DNA from 2 places in the Laedolimicola ammoniilytica genome. Region 2 is predicted to be linked to the other one. Evidence: a T-box and tRNA genes for the amino acid it is inferred to sense, from the RefSeq annotation. Region 2 holds a T-box; the other holds one or more tRNA genes.
What was found. The T-box of region 2 lies ahead of pheS (phenylalanine--tRNA ligase subunit alpha). A T-box ahead of a tRNA ligase gene usually reads a tRNA of that ligase, here a tRNA-Phe.
Positions count from the first base shown of each region.

Region 1: it encodes a tRNA-Phe, which carries the amino acid that the T-box ahead of pheS (phenylalanine--tRNA ligase subunit alpha) is inferred to sense. The anticodon was not compared.

Region 1 covers NZ_JAOQKC010000014.1:71,124-78,347, reverse strand. The annotation lists gene OCV63_RS11335 (L-lactate dehydrogenase) at 108-1,070, opposite strand; tRNA gene OCV63_RS11330 (tRNA-Gly) at 1,256-1,326, opposite strand; tRNA gene OCV63_RS11325 (tRNA-Phe) at 1,440-1,512, opposite strand; gene OCV63_RS11320 (class II glutamine amidotransferase) at 1,610-2,377, opposite strand; gene OCV63_RS11315 (amino acid ABC transporter ATP-binding protein) at 2,420-3,184, opposite strand; gene OCV63_RS11310 (amino acid ABC transporter permease) at 3,188-3,997, opposite strand; gene OCV63_RS11305 (amino acid ABC transporter permease) at 3,994-4,653, opposite strand; gene OCV63_RS11300 (glutamate ABC transporter substrate-binding protein) at 4,763-5,770, opposite strand; gene OCV63_RS11295 (cell wall hydrolase) at 5,923-7,191, opposite strand; gene OCV63_RS11290 (tRNA (cytidine(34)-2'-O)-methyltransferase) at 7,216-7,224, opposite strand, start outside.
Region 2 covers NZ_JAOQKC010000015.1:71,469-78,692, reverse strand. The annotation lists gene OCV63_RS11755 (DNA gyrase/topoisomerase IV subunit A) at 1-276, shown strand, start outside; gene OCV63_RS11750 (D-2-hydroxyacid dehydrogenase) at 337-1,287, shown strand; gene OCV63_RS11745 (glutamine--tRNA ligase/YqeY domain fusion protein) at 1,463-3,130, shown strand; gene pdxR (MocR-like pyridoxine biosynthesis transcription factor PdxR) at 3,138-4,541, shown strand; T-box leader at 4,596-4,832, shown strand; gene pheS (phenylalanine--tRNA ligase subunit alpha) at 5,037-6,056, shown strand; gene pheT (phenylalanine--tRNA ligase subunit beta) at 6,134-7,224, shown strand, end outside.

The DNA of each region.
Region 1 (7,224 bases), on a different contig from region 2:
GACTACATAACTCCTGAGAAATTCTTAGTAGTACATAAATTTATAGCAATCAAACTGTTACATAAAATTACCGCCAGTCCTCTTTATGACTGGCGGTACCTAATGACTCATGCTTCTGTATACACGCTCTCGATGGCCGTCCGCAGATGCTCATAGCACTTCTGCAGGTCGCTCTTTCCCTGCTCGTCCAGGGGCAGCTCCAGTACCCGGTCGATGCCGTTCTTGGAAATGACGCAGGGCAGGCTCATGGCTGCTCCGGTGAGGCCGTACTGGCCTGACAGCACCGTGGAGACAGGCACCACAGATTTCTCGTTGCGGACAATGCTGCCGATCAGACGGCAGGCGCTTAAGGCCACGCCGGAGCTGGTGTAACCCTTCAGCTCTACGATATCCAGGCCGATGACCTTCGTATCATGGAGCAGCTTTTCTTTGTCGAGTTTTTCCTTTAATTCAAACTGTTTCTCAAATTCCGAAAACGGCACACCCACGATGTTCACAGTATTCCAGGGGATAAAGGAGGTGGAGCCGTGCTCGCCCAGCACGAAACCGGTCACGTTCTTGGCATCCACGCCGCAGAGGTCGCCCAGCATTTTATTGAAACGGGCGGTATCAAGCAAAGTGCCTGTACCGAAGATCTTATTGGCCGGATAGTCGAATTTCTTCTGGGCAATGTAGGTCAGGATGTCCAGCGGATTGGATACTACAATGATGATAGCCTCCCGGGTGTAGTGGGTGATCTGCTCCATGATATCATTCATGACGTTGACATTTTTCTCCAGAAGCACCATGCGGTCCCGGGAATTACCCGGCTGGATGCTGGGGCCTGCAGTCACCACGATGATCTGGGCGTCCGCGCACTCCTCGTAGCCGCCCACATGGATGTTCGCGTTGGCGCTGTAAGCGAACGCCGTGGTATGGCTGGCGTCCAGCACCTCGCCCAGGGCCTTTTTCTGGTTGCGGTTCACCACCACGATCTCATCCAGGATATTCATCCGCAGAACCGAATTCAAAATCGCGCTTCCCACCTTACCAGCGCCGATGATTACCATTTTTCCATATGAAATTGCCATAGATGCGTCCTCCTCGTTCTTTCTAATCACGAATAGTTTACTGCAATGTTCTGGCGCCGTCAATCGGGGTTTTAAAACTAAAAAAGAATGTGCCAGCGGCACCTGTTTAGCACCGACCGGAGCGGAGAACGAACCGAAGGTTCGATTCCCATCACCTGCTCTACTTAAATTTGGGCATAAAAATAAGCGGGTGATGGGAATCGAACCCACGTATCCAGCTTGGAAGGCTGGTGTTCTACCATTGAACTACACCCGCAAATGAAAAAATATAAGGATGCACCGTGGTCACTAGGCTCGAAAGAACCTTGCCAAGTGTCCAGGTGTGTCTTCGCACTAGACTCGAGAATACCTCGCCAAGTGCTCCGTACATGCCCAGAACCGGAATCGAACCAGTGACACGAGGATTTTCAGTCCTCTGCTCTACCAACTGAGCTATCTGGGCAAATTGCTTTCACATAACTTTCATGTGTCACAACAGTGATATTCTACATGATGGAATTATGTTTGTCAAGCAATTTTTCATATTTTACTTTCGTTTTTTAGAGCGGCTTCGTGTACTCGATATCCCGCGGTTCCTTATCGATAAACTCATAGGGATGAGGTTCGGCTTCAAAGACCAGCCTTCCCTTCCGGTAGGCCAACGGAGTGCTCATGGGGACTTTTTCCCAGGCCGGGTCATCGGTCAGGGGCTTGGTGGCTACTACCAGTGTCTCGCCTTTCTGCAGACGGAACAGGGTCTCGTAGAAGTTTGTATGGGCGTAGAACAAATCGCCGTCATAAATCAGAAGATTGACCTTGTTCTCCGGGGTAATGTCGCGGATGACCTGATTTACGGTGTCGAAGCGTTCTTTGTCGGTCAGCTCGCCGCCCTTTTTCGCGATGGCCGCGTCCACCTGATCGATCAGGTAGTACAGAATCCGCTCGCTGTCAGTACCGCCATGCTGTTTTCCAATGTAGGCGTCCACCAGGGCGCTTTCGAAGATGGTGCCGTTGTGAATCAGCGTCCACAGGCGTCCGGAAGCGTCCCGTCTCTTGAAGGGATGGCAGTTCCTGTATTCCAGGCCGCCCTTGGAAGCCTTGCGGATATGGGCCAGAACCACGTCCTCGGTGATCTCGTCGCTGAGACGATGCTTCAGATAGACGCTTTCCGCTGAAGATATGGGTTCCTTTTCGATGGATGCGGAATTCCCGTCAAAGAGAGACAGTCCCCAACCGTCCGGATTGGTTTCTCCGTGGCTGAAGAAGGTTCCCAGAAGCTCATTGCAATTTACTTTTTCGGCACTGCTCAGGCCAAATAATTCACACATGTGTAGTTCCTCTTTTCCGTATTTCTGTCCGTAACCGGATCCTTAATGGGCTTTCACTGAATTCAGGAAATCCTGGGCCCGCCTGGTCTGCGGATGCTCGAAGAAGTCCTCCGGCGCGCCCTCCTCGATGATGCTGCCGCCATCCATGAAGATGACCCGATCAGCCACCCGTCTGGCGAAATTCATCTCATGGGTGACGATGACCATGGTCATACCATCCTTCGCAAGTTTCGTCATGACATCCAGCACCTCGCCGATCATCTCCGGATCCAGGGCGCTGGTGGGCTCGTCGAAGAGAATGGCCTTCGGGTGCATGGCCAGGGCACGGGCGATGGCCACACGCTGCTGCTGGCCGCCGGAAAGCTGGGCCGGTACTTTGGCGGCCTGATTATCCACGCCTACCCTTTTCAGAAGCTCCATGGCTTCCTCCCGGGCCTCCTTCCTCGGCTTGTGCAGTACGTCTATGGGCGCGATGGTCACATTGTCCAGAATGGTCTTGTGGGCAAACAGGTTGAAAGATTGGAATACCATGCCAATCTGGGAACGGAGCTCGGCCAGCCTCCGACCCTCCTCAGGCATCTTGGTTCCGTCGATGAGGATTTCTCCGGAGTCAATGGTCTCCAGTCGGTTGATCGTCCGGCACAGGGTGGATTTACCGGAACCGGACGGTCCGATGACCACGACAACCTCGCCCTTTTTTACGGATAAATTGATATCCTTTAATACATGCAGTTCTCCGAAATGCTTATCTACATGACGCAGTTCGATAACCGGCACTTCATTCGCTGTAGTTCTGTTTTCTTCCATAGTTTATTTTCTCCTTCTGGCAATGGCCACAGAGATTCTATTTAATATATAATTGATCAAAATATAGATAATTGCAATCACCAGATAGACCGAAAGCAGTGCGTCATAGTTGCTGATCAGCACCTTCGCGTTCTGCATCAGGTCCGCATAGTTTACCACATAGGCGAAGGTGGTATCCTTCAGCACGATGACCACCTCGGAAATCAATGCCGGAATCACATAGCGCAGGGCCTGTGGAAATACGATCTTGAAGAAGACACTGTTCTTTCGCATACCCAGGGACACCGCCGCTTCCGTCTGTCCCTTCGGCACCGCGTTGACGCCGGAGCGCAGAACCTCCGCCACCACGCCCGCCGCGGAGATGGCCACCGGGACCGCTATCTTACACAGAGGTGGAAGCTTAATGCCAAACTGAGGCACCACCAGAAAGAAGAAATAGATAAACAGAAGGGTCGGCACGCCGCGGCTGAACTCAATGAGCGCGGTGCAGAGCCATTCCAGCGGTTTGACGCCGCTGATTCTGCCAAGCATCAGCAGGAGGCCTGCGAAAAATGTGATCACACCTGCCGTCAACGCAGCCGTCAGCGTACCTGCAAGACCATTTCCAATAAACCGCCAGGTGGTATACCGGGTGAAAAAGGACCAGTATCTGGCGTCCAGCTGTCCATTGATGGCGAACTGATGAATGACGCCGTAGATCAGCACCGCCAGAAGCAGGAGCACCACCACAGTTCCCGCCATAATTCCTCTGCGGGTCTTCGGTCCCGGCGCCTCGTAGAGCGCATCCCGTATGGATATCTGTCCATTGTTCATCGCAAAACCCTCACTTTCCTGTCAATCAGGTTTCCAATCTGTCCGATCACCACCGCCGTCGCGCAGTACAGCACCGCGGAAATCAGGAAAGCCGTCACGCCGCCCACGGCTCTGGTATTGATATGGGAGACCAGACCGGTCAGATCCGTGGGGTTCATGGGCACCTGGGAAGCCAGCGCTGTCGTCAGCATGGTCGCCACCAGAAGATTGGTCATGGGAAGCACACTGGAACGAAGAGCCTGGGGAATGACTACATTTTTCAGAATCTTGCCAAAGGACATGCCCAGGGCCCGCGCCGCCTCGATCTGTCCGATACTCACTGTATTCATACCGGCCATCAGATACTCGGAGCAGAACGCCGCCGGAAGCAGGGATGTGGCCGTCAGCACACAGACGTAATAGGAAAGCACCACATTCAGATAGGGCAGCGCGTAGACCAGCATGATAAGCAAAGTCGCGCCCGGGATGTTCCGGAAGATCTGCACATAGAAGTCTCCGACCCATCGCAGCGGCTTCACGGGACATACCCGCATGATGGTAATGAGAATACCTATCAGAAATGCAAGCACAAAGGACACTGCCGTCAGCTTCCAGGTGACGAACAATGCCTGTATATATTTGTCTCCGTATTGGGAAAGAAGTTCCTGAATACCCATATGGATTCCTCCTGCGGAAAAAGACCTTCAGAACTACTGAAGGTCCTTCTCCCTGTCTTTCTATTTGTAACTGTTCCACACCTGACCAGTTACCACGCTTCGGTTCGGGTTACTCGATCGCCGGAGCTTCCGGTACGGTCTCGATGCCGGTGCGGTCGCCCAGGCTGATCTTCCACAGCTCTGCCCAGGTTCCATTGTCTTCGATCTTCTTCAGGAAGTCGTTTACAAATGCTACGCCGTCAGAATCAAGCGGAAGTCCGATACCGTAGTTGTCCTCCGGCCCGAAGGTGTCGCCTGCGATTTCGTAAGCGCCCGGGTTCTTCACAATAGCGTTCAGAAGCAGAGTGTAGTCTGTTACATAGGCGTCTACACGGCCCTGCTCCAGAGCGGTACGTGCTTCCTGGTCGTTGGCAAACTCCTGAACGGTAGCTTCCGGCGCGTACTCAGCCAGGATATCCGGGCCTGTGGAACCGGACTGTGTCGCTACAATCTTGCCAGCCAGGTCTTCTACTCCAGTGATATCCGTGTTGCCTGCCTTTACCAGGACAGCCTGCTTGGATGTGTAGTAGGGGCCGGCGAAGGAAATGACTTCCTTACGTGCGTCTGTGATGGAATAAGTAGCGAATACTGCGTCTACCTGGTCACTGGTCAGAACGGACTCACGGGTACTGGAATCTACCTGTGTCAGCTCATACTTGCTCTCATCGCCCAGGATGTAACGTGCAAGCAGCTGATACAGTCCTGCGTCAAAGCCGCGGATGCCGTTGTCTGTCTCATCCAGCTGACTGAACAGGAAAGAGGTTCTGGTTCCGCCTACACGGAGCACGCCAGCTTCCTTTACTGCCGTAGCCCACTTGCTTGCCGCAATGTCAGCGTCGTCTGCTACGATGCCGTCTGCCAGAAGCGCGTCAAATGCATCCTTGTCGATCTCTGCCGCCACCGGCTCTTCTGCCTCTGCTGCGTCTTCCGTGGTCGCCTCTGCAGCTGCCTCAGTCTCCTGTGTGGTCTCTGCCGCCGGAGTCTCGTCTGCCTTGCTTCCGCATGCTGCCAGGCTTCCTGCCAGTGCAATGGTCAGCAGTAATGCGGTTGATTTCTTCAGCCATTTCAAATTTCTCATAATAATCCTCCTTTTTGATTGTTCACGTTGTTTTGATGTTGCAATCATACGCTCTTTAACCTACTTTGTCAATAGGTTATGTATGATTATTTTATTTTTTACGTAAAAAGTCGCTGCACAGAAAAACTTTCTTCTGTACACCGACTTCTTTGTCAGGTTGAATAATTCCAAGTATAGGAAAAAATATGTGCGCCAATCACAAGTCCGCTTAAGGACGGATAGTTGGCATAAGTCCGGAAAAAGGTCCTGTTTCCCACGTTGGATTCGCCCGCGATGGCCCGGCGGGCAGCGTTATAGCAGGATTCCGTGACGGAATCCGCGCCGTCGGTCAGCATCAGGTCAAAACGGCCCGAGGTAACGGGGGAGAACTGACCCGAAGCCCGGATCACGCTCATGATATCGCCCTGTCCGAAACGGGAATCCCGGATACGGTTCATGACGACCGCGCCCACGGCCAGCTGGCCCTCTGCGCCCTGATTGCCTGCCTCGCAGTAGATCAGCGTCGCCAGAGCCTTTACTTCGTCCTCGCTGGCGCTGTACGCGCCATACTGTACATATTCCAGCTCTGTGGTCCGCACGCCGGTCACGTCGCCCAGGGAGCCAATGATCTCAGCCGCCTTAGCCGCCTCGATCTGGGCCTCGATTTTCTTCTTCTCGGCAATAAGCTGCTTCAGGACCTCCTGCTGGTTGGCCAGGGTATTGCTCTTGCCGTCCAGATCGGCCTGGGCCGCCGCGATATCGTTCACATGCCGGCTGATTTTGCCGGAAGTACTGCTGGCCAGAGAAGATACCTCGCTCTGCTTTTTCGTCAGGGAGGCCTGCATGTCATCCAGGGCCTCTTTCTCCGCCTCCAGCTTTTCCTCCTGCTCCTGAATCTCGGCCTTATGGGCCGCGTAGGACTCCAGCATATCCCGGTCGTAGGCGCTGATGCGCGCCGCGTAATCGGCCCGGTTCAGGGCGCTGGCGAAATCGCCGGACTCCAGCAGAATCTCGATGAAGGAGCTCCGAGGATTCTCGTACATATACTGAATGCGGGCCTTCATGTCCGCATACTGCTTATCCTCGGTGGCTTTCGCCTCCTCCAGCTCTCCTTTCGTCTGCTCAATCTCCGCCTTTTTGTCCACAATCTGCTTATTTAACTCAGAAATCTGGCTTTCCAGGCTGGAATACTGCTGATTCAGCTTCTTCAGGTAGTCCTCCATCTCAGACTTGGCCTGCTGCAATTTGTCCTTTTTGTCCTTCGTGGCATCGATCTCGCTCTGGGTCTTATCGATCTCGTCCTGGGTCTTATCAATCTCGTTCTGAATGTTATCCACGTCGCTCTGATCCGGCACGGCATAGGACGTAAACCCAAGCGCCAGCGCCAGGGTAACTCCGCCCAGTCGATATGCGGTTTTCAGAAGACGTGAATGCTGTTTCATGGATTCAGTTCCTTTATAGTCTCTTTATTTCCA
Region 2 (7,224 bases):
CTCCTGCGGGTGACAGTCACAGATGGAACCGAACAGGTGGTACTGCAGAGCCGGGACGGCTATTTCCTGCGCTTTGATGTGTCGGAGATTCCAGAGAAGAAAAAAGGCGCGGCAGGCGTCCGGGGTATGCGTCTCGCAGAAAAGGACGCGCTGGAAGCCATTCATCTGTACCATACAGGGCAGGAAGAAAGCGTCGAATATAAGGATAAACAGCTTGTATTAAATAAATTAAAGGCCGGAAGCCGGGATACCAAAGGGGTAAAAGTCCGGGTATAAGGCAAAAACGCGGAAAAAAGGCCGGCATCTGGCGCCGATTCCGCACGAGGAGGAATGGTTATGAAGATTCTGGTTACGCTGCCTCTGAACGAGAGACAGAAAGAGCGTCTGGAGATGAATTTCCGTCATCTGAAATTCTGTTACTGCCTGAAAAAAGACGTGACAGAAGAAGTCATCCGGGACGCGGAGGTCATCCTGGGAAATGTGGATCCTGCGCTTTTGAAGTATGCGGAGGAGCTGAAATGGCTGCAGCTTAATAACGCCGGAACGGAAGGCTTCTGCGACGGCGCATTGCCGAAGGAGGCGGTGCTGACCAATGCCACCGGCGCTTACGGTCTGGCCATCTCCGAACATATGATAGGCGTTCTCTTTGAGCTTCAGAAAAAGTTAAACCTGTATGCCCGGAACCAGCGGGAGCATGTCTGGAAGAGCGAGGGACATGTGCATGTGATACAGGGAAGCCGGGTGCTGGTCATCGGTATGGGAGACATTGGAACCATGTTCGCCCAGAAGATGAAGGCCCTGGGCTGTCGTACCGTGGGCATCAAGCGCCACGAGGGCCGCAAGCCCGAGGGCGTGGACGATCTCTACACTCTGGAGCGCCTGGAACGGGAGCTTCCCAAGGCCGATATCGTAGCCATGAGCCTGCCGGGCAATCAGGATACCTACCATATGATGAACGCGGAGCGCCTGGCGCTGATGAAAGAGAACGCCGTCCTCATCAATGTGGGCCGCGGCATCACTGTAGATACTGACGCATTGGTGCAGGCCCTGCAGGAAAAGCGCATCGCCGGAGCATGCCTGGACGTAACCGATCCGGAGCCTCTGCCCGCCGATCACCCTCTCTGGGATATGGAAAATGTCATCCTGACCCCCCACATCTCCGGCGGCTACGCCCTCCCCGAGACCCTGGAACAGATCCTGACCATCTGTATCGAGAATCTGGAGTGTTATATGGTGAAGCGGCCCCTGAGGAACATCATTGATTTCAAAACCGGTTACTGCGAATAGGCAGAAAGGTTCATAGCGCTGTTCTGCAAAAGGTTTTGCTGTGAACGGTAGGTGTTGAATTATAAGTAAATTTATGTTATCATTTTTGATAAATATGGAATTCATATTACTGAGAACGGAGTGAACAGTAGAGAATTCATACGAATGAAAATACAAACAGAAACGAGGAAGCGTTATGGAAAACGAGGCTACGAGCAAAAATTTTATTGAGCAGGCCATAGAGAAGGATCTTGCGGAGGGCGTATACGATACCGTCCACACCCGTTTCCCGCCGGAGCCCAACGGTTACCTGCATATCGGACATGCCAAGTCCATCCTGTTGAACTACGGACTGGCTCAGAAATACCACGGCAAATTCAACATGCGTTTTGACGATACGAACCCGACAAAAGAGAAAACCGAGTTCGTAGAGTCCATTTTAGCGGATATCAAGTGGCTGGGCGCAGACTGGGAAGATCGTTTGTACTTTGCTTCTAACTACTTTGACCAGATGTATGAAGCAGCTGTAAAACTGATTAAGAAGGGAAAGGCATTCGTTTGCGATCTGACAGCGGAGGAGATGCGTGAATATCGTGGAACCCTGACCGAGCCAGGCAAGGAGAGTCCCTATCGGAACCGGAGCATCGAGGAAAACCTGAGGCTCTTTGAGGAGATGAAAGCGGGCAAGTACGCGGACGGAGAGAAGGTGCTGCGTGCCAGGATCGACATGGCCTCCCCGAATATGAACATGCGCGACCCGATCATTTACCGTGTGGCACATATCAGCCATCACAACACCGGAGACAAATGGTGTATCTACCCGATGTACGATTTCGCGCATCCCATCGAGGACGCTATCGAGGGTATCACTCATTCCATCTGTACCCTGGAGTTTGAGGATCACAGACCGCTGTACGACTGGGTTGTACGGGAACTGGAATACCCGCATCCGCCCAGACAGATCGAGTTCGCGAAGATGTACCTGACCAACGTGGTCACAGGCAAGCGATACATTAAAAAGCTGGTAGAGGAAGGCATCGTAGACGGCTGGGACGATCCCCGTCTGGTATCTATCGCAGCGCTCCGCCGCCGCGGTTTCACGCCGGAGTCCATCAAAATGTTCGTAGATCTCTGCGGCGTATCCAAGAGCCAATCTTCCGTAGACTATGCGATGCTGGAGTACTGTATCCGCGAGGATCTGAAGCTGAAGAAGCCGCGTCTGATGGCAGTTCTCGACCCGATTAAACTGGTGATCGACAACTATCCGGAAGGCCAGGTCGAGTATCTGGACGCAGCCAACAACCTGGAAAATGAGGAGCTTGGCAGCCGTAAGATTCCCTTCTGCCGGGAGCTCTACATTGAGCGCGACGATTTTATGGAGGAGCCGCCGAAGAAGTATTTCCGCCTCTTCCCAGGAAACGAGGTGCGCCTGATGCACGCTTACTTTGTAAAATGTGAGAGCTTTGTCAAGGACGAGAATGGCAAGGTCATCGAGGTACATTGCACCTACGATCCGGAGACGAAGGCAGGAAGCGGCTTCACCGGCCGTAAGGTGAAGGGAACCATCCACTGGGTACCGGCTCCCTACGCCATCGACGCAGAGGTTCGTCTGTATGAGAACATCATCGACGAGGAAAAGGGCGTATACAATGAGGATGGCAGTCTGAACCTGAATCCCAACTCCCTGACCGTGGTAGAGCATGCGTACCTGGAGCCAGGCTTCGAGGGCGCTAAGGCCTTTGACAGCTTCCAGTTTGTAAGAAACGGCTTCTTCTGTGTGGACTACAAGGATTCTACTCCGGAAAAAATGGTATTTAACCGAATTGTATCCCTGAAGAGCTCCTTTAAGCTTCCGAAGGCATAAGAGACCGATGCGAGAACTGACGATAAGCCTGAACGCAAAGGCAGAAACGCCTTTGTACGAACAGATTTACCATTATATCAAACAGGATATCCAGGAACATAAGATCCTGGCTGGAGAGAAGCTTCCCTCCAGCCGGGCTCTTTCTCGTTATCTGGAAGTAAGCCGCAGCACTGTGGATCTGGCTTATGATCAGCTGCTGTCGGAAGGGTATGTGGAGTCTGTTCCCTGCAAGGGCTATTATGCCTGCCGGATTGAAGGGCTGTATCATCTGAAGACCGGGGAGGACGGAGGGGAAATCGCGCCAAAGACCGAAGAAAAACACTGGAAATACGACTTTACGCCCAACGGCATCGATCTGGACAGCTTTCCCTATGGCGTATGGCGTAAGATCACAAGAAATGTGCTACTGGATGATCGGAAGGAGCTGTTCCAGCTGGGGGATCCCAAGGGCGAGTGGGAGCTCCGGGAGACCATCAGCCGGTACCTTCACCAGGCCCGGGGCGTCAACTGCCGTCCGGAGCAGGTTGTGCTGGGAGCGGGAAACGACTATCTGATGATGCTGATATCCGCGATTCTGGGAAAACGAAGGCTGGCCATGGAGAGCCCCACCTACAAGCATGCTTACGGGATATTCGAAAAAATGGGATTTCAGCTCTGTACCGTGCCTGTGGACGCCTCTGGCATGCGGGTGGAGGAGCTGACCGCGTCCGGCGCGGATGTGGCTTACGTCATGCCCTCCCATCAGTATCCCCTCGGTATCGTGATGCCCATCAAACGGCGTCTGGAGCTCCTGAAATGGGCTGCGGAAAAGCCGGAACGCTATCTCATCGAGGACGATTACGACAGCGAATTCCGTTATCGCGGCAAGCCGATTCCCGCATTGCAGGGCGTGGATCGGACAGGGAAAGTCATTTACATCGGAACCTTCTCCAAATCCATCGCGCCTGCCATCCGAATCAGCTACCTGGTGCTGCCGGAGCCGCTTCTCGCGACCTGCGAACCGGAGCTTCAGCGGTTTTCCTCCACGGTATCCCGTATCGATCAGATGATCCTGAACAGCTTCCTTAAAGAAGGCCACTACGAACGTCATCTGAACCGGATGCGCGCCATCTACGGCCATAAGCAGGAGATTCTCGTGGATGAGCTGAAACAGCTGTCTGGGGTCTGCACCATCCGCGGAGAAGACGCCGGCGTCCATCTGCTGCTGGAATTTTCCGATGACTGGACCGAAGCGGAGCTCATCCGCCGTGCGGAAGCTGTGCATATCCGGGTGTATCCCCTGTCCGAGTACAGTATCGACGGTGCAGACAGTGGGGCGGGGCAGGGCGCGACAATCCTTCTGGGCTATGCCACCATGACGGAGGAGGAGCTGGCGCAGGCAGCCCGGAGCCTGACAGAGGTGTGGCGATAAAAAATAAGTACTTGACATCTTCGCTCGTAAAGGTTTAGAATAATCCTTGATATGACAAATGCAACGAAGGTGCACAGTAACCTTTCTTCTTCTTTCAGAGAGAGACCGTCAGCGGCTGTGAGCGGGCTTAAGTTCAGAAGAGAGTGCGAAATTCCCACCGGAGCAGCATCGCTGAAGAACTTTGGTAGGCGATGACGCAGCCTGCACGTTACGCAGAAGATGAGAGCCTGTCCGATAAATGAAGAGACAGGAATCAGGGTGGTACCGCGGAATATATGCTCCGTCCCTACTGTGTAGGGATGGAGCTTTTTTTGCGCGTTCGCATTGAGAAGGGCAGGCAGTTTCAAAAGCAGGCAGTTGGGTGCTTGCACACAAATGTCTGTTTTTGAAATTGCCTATGCGGCGAAAGCCGCGAGTTTCAGAAGGCGATAGCTTTCTGAAACTGCCCTGGAGTATACGTCCCTTAAAAACCAACAATCAGGAAAGGTGAGAACAATGAAGGAAAAACTGCAGAAAATCCGGGAAAATGCCATTGCGCAGATTCGGGAAGCAAAGAATCTGAACACACTGAATGACGCTCGCGTGGCGATTCTCGGCAAAAAAGGTGAACTGACCAACGTATTGAAGAGTATGAAGGACGTGGCTCCTGAGGACAGACCGAAGGTAGGCCAGCTGGTCAATGAGACTCGTGAAGAGATTGAAAGGGTTCTGGAAGAAGCCAAGGCAAAGATGGAAGCCATGGTTCGTGAGGAGAAGCTGAAGGCAGAAATCATCGACGTAACCCTTCCTGCGAAGAAGAACAACGTAGGCCATCGTCATCCGAACACCATCGCCCTGGAAGAGGTAGAACGTATCTTTGTCGGCATGGGCTACGAGGTAGTGGAAGGACCCGAGATCGAGTATGACCTTTACAATTTTGAAAAATTGAATATTCCGGAAGGACACCCGGCCAAGGACGAGCAGGATACCTTCTATATCAATAAAAACATTGTACTGCGTACCCAGACATCCCCGTGCCAGGCCCGTGTCATGGAGCAGGGCAAGCTGCCCATCCGTATGATCGCTCCGGGACGCGTGTTCCGTTCCGATGAGGTGGACGCGACTCATTCTCCATCGTTCCATCAGATCGAGGGTCTGGTTGTGGACAAGAACATCACATTTGCAGACCTGAAGGGGACTCTGGAGGAGTTCGCGAAAGAGATGTTCGGCGCGGAGACGAAGACCAAGTTCCGTCCCCATCATTTCCCATTCACAGAGCCCAGTGCCGAGGTAGATGTAAGTTGCTTCAAATGCGGCGGCAAGGGCTGCCGTTTCTGCAAGGGCAGCGGCTGGATCGAGATCCTGGGCTGCGGTATGGTACATCCCCATGTACTGGAGATGTGTGGGATCGATCCCAACGAGTATACCGGCTTTGCCTTTGGCGTAGGTCTGGAGAGAATTGCGCTGCTGAAGTATGAGATTGATGACATGAGACTGCTGTATGAGAACGATATTCGGTTCCTGAAACAGTTTTGATAGCAGTGAGCCGTGCTGGTTCGTTTTCTCGAGCGTAGCACGAGGAGCGTACGTGATAGAAAGAGAGGAGAATAAAAATGGATACATCTTTATCATGGATTAAAGCATATGTGCCCGATCTGGATGTGACGGCCCAGGAATATACCGACGCAATGACGCTTTCCGGAACCAAGGTCGAGGGCTTCACCAAGCTGGATGCCGACCTGGAAAATATCATCATTGGACAGATTGTAAAGATTGAGCAGCATCCGGATGCGGATAAGCTGGTAGTATGCCAGGTCAATATTGGAGAGTCAGAGCCGGTTCAGATCGTTACAGGCGCTCCAAATGTCAAAGAAGGACAGAAGGTTCCGGTAGTTCTGGACGGCGGCCGCGTGGCTGGCGGACATGACGGCAAGATGACCCCGGGCGGAATCAAGATTAAGAAGGGCAAGCTTCGCGGCGTGGAGTCCAACGGTATGATGTGCTCCATCGAGGAGTTGGGTCAGAGTCGTGAAATGTACCCGGAGGCCCCGGAGTACGGCATCTACATCTTCTCGGACGACGCTGTGGTAGGCGAGAGCGCTATCCACGCCCTGGGTCTGGATGACGTAGTATTTGAGTACGAGATTACTTCTAACCGGGTGGACTGCTATAGCGTTATCGGTATTGCTCGTGAGGCAGCCGCTACCTTCCGCAAAAAATTCGTACCGCCTGTGGTAACCGTAAAGGGTTCCGGCGGAGATGTAAATGACTATATTAAAGTAGATGTAAAGGACGCAGATCTCTGCCCCCGTTACTGCGCGAGAGTCGTAAAGAACATCAAGCTGGCTCCGTCACCCAAGTGGATGCAGCGCAGACTGGCAGTCAATGGTATCCGCCCGATTAACAACATCGTCGATATCACCAACTATGTCATGGAAGAGTATGGTCAGCCCATGCACGCTTACGACCTGGACACCATTGCCGGTCATCAGATTCTGGTACGCCGCGCCGATGAGGGTGAGAAGTTCGTGACTCTGGACGGCCAGGAGCGTACTATGGATGAAAATGTCCTGATGATCTGTGACGGCGAGAAAGCAGTTGGCATCGCAGGTATCATGGGCGGCGAGAATTCTATGATTACCGATAATGTAAAGACTATGCTGTTCGAGGCAGCCTGCTTCGACGGCGTGAACATTCGTCTTTC